DNA from 3 places in the Nitratireductor mangrovi genome. Region 3 is predicted to be linked to each of the others. Evidence: predicted binding sites of a transcription regulator. Region 3 holds the regulator's gene; each other region holds the start of a gene.
What was found. The regulator LexA, encoded in region 3, represses DNA repair genes until DNA is damaged. The targets are predictions, from matches to a motif close to TGTTCNNNNTGTGTTCNG.
Positions count from the first base shown of each region.

Region 1: FQ775_RS24035 (ImuA family protein) is a predicted target of LexA. The motif match lies at 1,416-1,433, and genes of this name have one in related genera.
Region 2: recA (recombinase RecA) is a predicted target of LexA. The motif match lies at 891-908, and genes of this name have one in related genera.

Region 1 covers NZ_CP042301.2:3,830,155-3,832,417, reverse strand. Annotated here, with positions in the region: gene FQ775_RS18805 (Y-family DNA polymerase) at 1-473, opposite strand, end outside; gene FQ775_RS24035 (ImuA family protein) at 418-1,395, opposite strand; gene FQ775_RS18800 (metallopeptidase family protein) at 1,588-2,010, shown strand; gene FQ775_RS18795 (NUDIX hydrolase) at 2,007-2,263, shown strand, end outside.
Region 2 covers NZ_CP042301.2:1,267,137-1,269,399, reverse strand. Annotated here, with positions in the region: gene recA (recombinase RecA) at 1-767, opposite strand, end outside; gene FQ775_RS06200 (carbohydrate kinase family protein) at 1,047-2,003, shown strand; gene FQ775_RS06195 (pseudouridine-5'-phosphate glycosidase) at 2,016-2,263, shown strand, end outside.
Region 3 covers NZ_CP042301.2:1,420,889-1,423,151, reverse strand. Annotated here, with positions in the region: gene FQ775_RS06985 (molybdopterin molybdotransferase MoeA) at 1-457, shown strand, start outside; gene lexA (transcriptional repressor LexA) at 564-1,268, shown strand; gene FQ775_RS06975 (ComEC/Rec2 family competence protein) at 1,290-2,263, opposite strand, start outside.

The DNA of each region.
Region 1 (2,263 bases), 2.4 Mb from region 3:
CGGGTCGCAGGCTCGATGCGCAGCGCGGCCAGCGGGAGCGGCGCCATGGCCCCGGTTTCCTCGCCGGGCGTGACGATCCCCCGGTCCAGGAAGCGCGCCGCCGCCCAGGCCATGCCGGGGTTCGACCCGAGCCCGGCACGCACGTCGAAGCCCTGCTGGAAAAGACGCGCCAGAACATCCTCCAGCATACGTTTCTCATTGCCGAAGAGATGGACGCAGCCGGTGATGTCGAGGAACAGGCCGTCGCTGCCTTCAAGCGCGACGAGCGGCGTATAGCGGTCACACCAGTCGGCAAGGCTTTCCAGCAGGCGGCGGTCGGCCTGTGGCGCCTCCTCGACAATCTCGACATCGGGATGCATGGCGCGGGCATCGGCAATGCCGATGCCCCGCTTCAGGCCGCGTGCTTCGGCATGCTCGTCAAGCGCTGCGATGCGCTGGGTGTTGTTTTCGCGATGGCTGACCAGAAGCGGCATGCGCCGGGTCTGCGGGCCGCAGCGCCATGACCGTCCCTGTCTTTGCCGGATGATCCTGTCGGTGGCCAGATGTGGGAACCAGAGCGCCAGTATCCTCTGGCCGGATTTCGCGGAAACGGATGTCATCGGGGCTCCACTCCAGGATGAACCGTCCGGCATGGGCGGTTCGGCTTTTGGTGACGGTGACGGCAAAGGCCGCATGGCCGATCGAGCCCGCCAGCGGTCCCGCCAGTGTCGAACGCAGCGCGGCCGGCGCGGGCGAAACGGCAAGGCGGACGGGCGCTGCCGTCGGTGCCGCGCCGGCAGCCTCGCGGATCAGGAAGACAGGGCGACTTGCCGCCTGCGCCCGGCGGTGAAGGCGCCTGGTCGCGGTCAGGTCGAGACGCGCCGGGTGGCCGCGCATCTCCAGGATGATGGCCGCGAAAGCCTGCTGGCGTGTGGCCTCTTCGGCAATCCAGAGCGCATCCCTGGGATCGTTGGGGGCGCAGACCATGAGGCCGTCGGGTGCGAACCCGAAAGGGCGCCGCAGGCCGGGGAGATAGGGCAGACCCGCTTCCCGGAAGATATCCTCCGTGCCGATCCAGCACACCGCGCCCGATCCCGCGGCAGGACCGGCATTGCGCAAAAGTCCGGCAAGGCAGAGGACGAAACCCGCCACCGCACCGGCATTGCGCGTTTCAGTTCCATGAAATTCGGTCAGGGACGCCCGCGGCAACCCCTCGCCCAGAGCCGCATCGAAGCCGGGCACGCCGGTTCGCACAAAGGCCGGCATGCTTGTAGCCGCGCGCCGGGCGGCGGGGCCATGGCGCAGGACAAGGCCGTCTTCGGGCGCCGCCAGCCTCTCCGGAAGGACGCCTTCGATCCTCGCAATCTCGCTGCGCAAGGCAAAAACGACCTCGCGCGCCGCGGCGGACGTCGCCATGGCCTGAACTTCCGTACATTTGTTCCTGTTATGTTCTTATGGATTCCAGAGCCCGAACCAAGAGTCAAGCAGCCTGGAGGAGAATTTATTCCTTGCCGTGCCGGTCCGCGACCCCTGCACCCGGCGCGCGAAGGCGCGTTCCCCTCGAAAGCGCCGGCGCAAAAGGCTATATGGCCGCCAAAGGAACAGGAAATGGCACGCATATATTCGACCCGCGCCTGGCACGACCAGCTCTCGCCGTCGATGGACGAACTGGAGCTACTGGCGCTGGAAGCCTATGCCCATCTGCCGGAGACATTCCGCCAGCTGACCGGCGAGATCGTCATCCAGATCGCCGAATTTCCGACCGAAGACATCATGGACGACCTGTCGCTGGAGACGCCGTTCGATCTTCTCGGGCTGTTCGAGGGCCGCGGCATCGCCGAACGCTGGAACCCGGCGACCGGCGAGGGACCGAACCGCATCACGCTCTACCGGCGGGCGATCCTCGACTACTGGGCCGAAAACGAGGAAACGCTGGGCGACATCGTCACCCATGTGCTGATCCACGAACTCGGCCACCATTTCGGCCTGTCTGACGAGGACATGGAGAAGATCGAAGAAAGCGTGGCATGACGACGCTCCGCCGCCCCCGGCCCGCGGCTCGGCTGTTCGTCATCGGACCGGACGACCGGCTGCTCCTGTTCCGCTTCGTCTACCGCTCCGGTCCGCAGGCAGGGTTTTCCTTCTGGGCGACGCCCGGAGGCGCACTCGATCCCGGCGAAAGCTTTCAACAGGCGGCACGCCGCGAGCTTTACGAGGAAACCGGCCACGATGTTGCCATCGGTCCGCAGGTTTATGCCCGGATCAACGATTTTGATCTCCCGGA
Region 2 (2,263 bases), 150 kb from region 3:
TTGACCCGGGTCTGGTTGCCGGTCACCTCGTCGCGCTCCTTGACCGAGCCGATGCGGCGGATGTCGAGGCGAACCGAGGCATAGAATTTCAGGGCATTGCCGCCGGTGGTCGTCTCGGGCGAACCGAACATGACGCCGATCTTCATGCGGATCTGATTGATGAACACCACCATGGTATTGGAGCGCGAGATCGAGGCGGTCAGCTTCCTGAGCGCCTGGCTCATCAGCCGCGCCTGCAGGCCGGGCAGCGAATCGCCCATTTCGCCCTCGATCTCGGCACGCGGCGTGAGCGCCGCCACCGAATCGACCACCAGGACATCGATGGCGCCGGACCGCACCAGCGTATCGCAAATCTCAAGCGCCTGCTCGCCGGTATCGGGCTGCGAGATCAGCAGGTTTTCAAGATCGACGCCCAACTTGCGGGCATAGACCGGGTCGAGCGCGTGCTCGGCGTCGACGAAAGCACAGATGCCGCCCTTTTTCTGCGCCTCGGCCACCGTATGCAGCGCCAGCGTCGTCTTGCCGGAGCTTTCGGGACCGTAGATCTCGATGATGCGGCCCTTGGGCAGCCCGCCGACACCCAGCGCGATGTCGAGGCCGAGCGATCCGGTCGACACGGTCTCGATCTCGACCACCTGCTCGTTGCGCCCGAGCCGCATGATCGAACCCTTGCCGAAGGCGCGCTCGATCTGCGAGAGCGCGGCATCCAGAGCCTTGGATTTGTCCACCGAATTGTCCTCAACCAGCCGCAATGAATTTTGAGCCATGATACATTACCCTTCGATCGTCAATGAAGCCCGGTCGCTTCTTCGTCCCGCTATTTTTGTACATGTTTTGTTCTGCTTTTGCAAGCCGCAAATAGGTACGCAAATGCAACGCGTTAGGCTCGTTGTTCTTTAAGTGTTCCGCCTGCGAGGCTTCCGGATGTATCCCCTTGAAAACGTCTGGCGACCTGCATGTGTCCCTGTGGCGATTCGGAGCGCGTTGCGCGCGCCGGCGCCTGCCAGTAGATAGTGCTTCAGCTTTCCAGGGCGCCGGATCCGAGCTTGCCACCTTCTCCTTCCATCCTTGCCATTGGCGGCGCGCATATCGACCGGCGTGGCCGTGTGCTCGGCGATTTCGTGCCCGGCGCCTCCAATCCCGGCGAGATGCGTGAGGAGGTCGGCGGCGGAGCCTTCAACGCGGCGCGGGCGATGGCCGGGCGGAGCCACGGGGTGGCGCTGCTGTCCGCGCGGGGCGGCGACGCGGGCGGCGACGCCGTCGCGGCGGCGATCGAGCGCGCCGGCCTTGCCGACCTTTCGGCGATCTTTCTCGATCGCGCCACGCCGAGCTACACGGCGATCCTCGACCGCGGCGGCGACGTCCTTGCCGCCCTCGCCGACATGGCGCTCTACGATCTCGCCTTCGACAAGCAACTGCGCCGGGCCAAGACTCGTGACGCGCTTGCCGGGGCGGAGGCCATCCTCTGCGACGCCAACCTGCCTGCCGCCGCACTCGAACGGCTTGCCGGGCTTGCCGGCGAAACGCCACTCTTCGCCATCGGCGTTTCGCCAGCCAAAGTCACCCGGCTGCGGCGGATCGCCGGGCGGATCGCCTGCCTGTTCATCAACCGTCGCGAGGCGGCAGCCCTTGCCGGCGCGGATGCAGCCGCAGACCCCTCGTCTCTCGCTGCGGCACTGCGCGCGGCCGGGCTCAGGTCGGCCGTCGTCACCTCGGGTTCAGCGCCGCTGGTGGCTTTCGAGGACGCCACGGTGTTCGAAGTCACGCCACCCGCCACCGACAGGGTGGCCGACGTCACCGGCGCCGGCGATGCGCTGGCCGGCACGGTCGTGTCGGCTCTGGTGCGCGGCCAGCCTTTTGCCGACGCGGTCAGGGAAGGCCTTGCCGCAGCGCGCCTTTGCATCGAATCCACACACGCCGCGCCCGACCACGATCCGGATGCCTTCGCCAGAGTTCTCGCGACCATACCGCCGCTACACGCCCTGCCCCTCGCCACCATTTGACGACGGAAACCAATGCTATCGGAAACTGCACGACCCTTCACCGACATCGCCGCCCCCGTGGCCGAGGCGCTGGCCGACGGCCGCCCGGTGGTGGCGCTGGAGAGCACCATCATCACCCACGGCATGCCGTTCCCGCAGAATGCCGAGATGGCCGCCGGCGTCGAGAATATCATCGCGACCGAGGGCGCTGTCCCGGCAACCATCGCTGTCATCGATGGGCGGCTGAAGATCGGGTTGAGCGCTGCAGAGCGCGCCGAACT
Region 3 (2,263 bases):
CGCCTCGGTGGGCGACCACGACCTTGTCCAGCAGGCGCTAAGGGCGCATGGCGCGGCGATCGATTTCTGGAAGATCGCCATGCGGCCCGGCAAGCCGCTGATGGCGGGCATGCTCGGCGGTCGCCACGTGCTCGGCCTGCCCGGCAACCCGGTCGCAAGCCTCGTCTGCTCGCACGTCTTCCTCAAACCGCTGATTGCCCGGCTCGCAGGCCGCCCGGCGCCCGACGGACCGGTCCCCGGTTTTATCGGCGCCGATCTTCCCGCCAACGATCTCAGGCAGGACTATCTGCGCGCCATCGCGGTGAGGGAAGGCGGCCGGCTCGTGGCGCGGCCCTCGCCGATCCAGGATTCCTCTATGCTCAGGGTGCTGGCCGACGCCAACGCCCTGATCGTCCGCCCGCCGCACGCGCCGGCGGCTCAGGCCGGCGCGCCCTCCGCGTTGCTGATGTTACGCTGAACAAAGCGTAAACGCATTCACTAAAATTTAAATGGTTGCGGAACAAGACTGGAACAGATAGTGTTTGTTCTGGTTTTGTTTATGAACGATTCCCTTGGGGGCCCGAATGCTGACGCGGAAGCAACACGAACTCCTGCTCTTCATTCATGAGCGTCTGAAGGAGACCGGCATTCCGCCCTCCTTCGACGAGATGAAGGAGGCGCTCGACCTTGCCTCCAAGTCCGGCATTCACCGGCTGATCACCGCTCTGGAGGAGCGCGGATTCATTCGCCGGTTGCCCAACCGCGCCAGGGCGCTCGAAGTGATACGGCTTCCCGATTCCATCGCGCCGGGACTTGGCGCGCCGCGCAAGTTCTCGCCAAGCGTGATCGAGGGTGGCAAGCCGAAACCCGCGGCCCCGCCGCCGTCGGGCAATGACGACGACGCGGCCTCGGTCTCGGTGCCGGTCATGGGGCGCATCGCCGCCGGCGTGCCGATCGACGCCATCCAGCATCAGACCCATTCGGTCGCCGTGCCGCCGGAAATGCTTTCCGGCGGCGAGCATTTCGCGCTCGAGGTCAAGGGCGATTCGATGATCGAAGCCGGCATTCTCGACGGCGATACGGTCATCATCCGCAGCATCGGCACCGCCAATCCCGGCGACATCGTCGTCGCCCTGGTCGACGATGAGGAGGCAACGTTGAAGCGCTTCCGCCGCAAGGGCGCCTCGATCGCGCTCGAGGCTGCCAACCCGGCCTACGAAACCCGCATCTTCGGGCCCGACCGGGTCAAGGTTCAGGGCCGGCTCGTCGGTCTCATCCGCCGCTACTGACCCGCTGGCTGCCGTCGCTCGTCAGTCCTCGCCCCTTCGGTAGGGCGGCAGGCCGCGCGCCTCGCGTGAGAAGCGCCGGTGGTCGTGCCATGGGCGAAACGGCTCCGAAATGGCGAATTCCGCGCTCGCTTGGTTCGTACCGGCGTCGAAGTGGACGGCCAAGCTGCCGCGCCGCGCCAGGTCGCGTGCCGTCACCACCAGCACCTTGCTGTCGCCGCACGGATCTTTTGCCGTCGCATCCTCGATAATGATGATTGCGGCTATCGCGCAGAACGGCGCAGCGGTCTCGGCAGTGGCGGACTGAACGATGACGGCCCCGCCGGCATGGCGCGCGATGCAGGTGTCGTCCGCGCAGATGAAAGCGTCGCCAGAACCATCTGCGGCTCCCAACAGCGAGGATGCTTCGGCATCCTTGGAGGTTTCGGGCTTCACCAGCCGCTCCGACGCCAGCGCCTTCTGCCAGATGCCGACCGTGAAGCCGTTGGGTCGCGACCTGCTGACCGCCAACCCGCCATCCGACCGCGCCAGGGCCAGCAGCTTGCCATCCTCAGAAACAAGCAGATCAGGATGCCGGCCCGCCAGCATCGCCGCCAGTCCGGCGACGGCCAATGGGACTGCGATCAAGCGCAGCCGCGTCGTGGCAACGGTGGCCACGATCAGGGCGGCCGTCAGCCACAGCAGAGCAGCCGGTGAGATCGCTCCAACTGCGTCGAACGGCGTGCGTTCGGCGACCCAGTCGGCTATCGCCACCATGGCCGATATCCCCTGCCCCATCACCCGCAATGCCGGCCCTTCGAGGCCCAGGGGCATCAGCACGCCCGCGATCACTGCGAACGGCATGACGATCAGCGAAACGACCGGCATCGCGGCAAGGTTGGCGATCAGCCCCAGCGGCGCCGCCCGGTGAAAATGCCAGACAGCAAAGAGCGTCGTGGCGCCACCGGCAATCAGGGACGTCATTGCCAGTCCGGTGGTGTAATAGGCCGCGCGGCTTG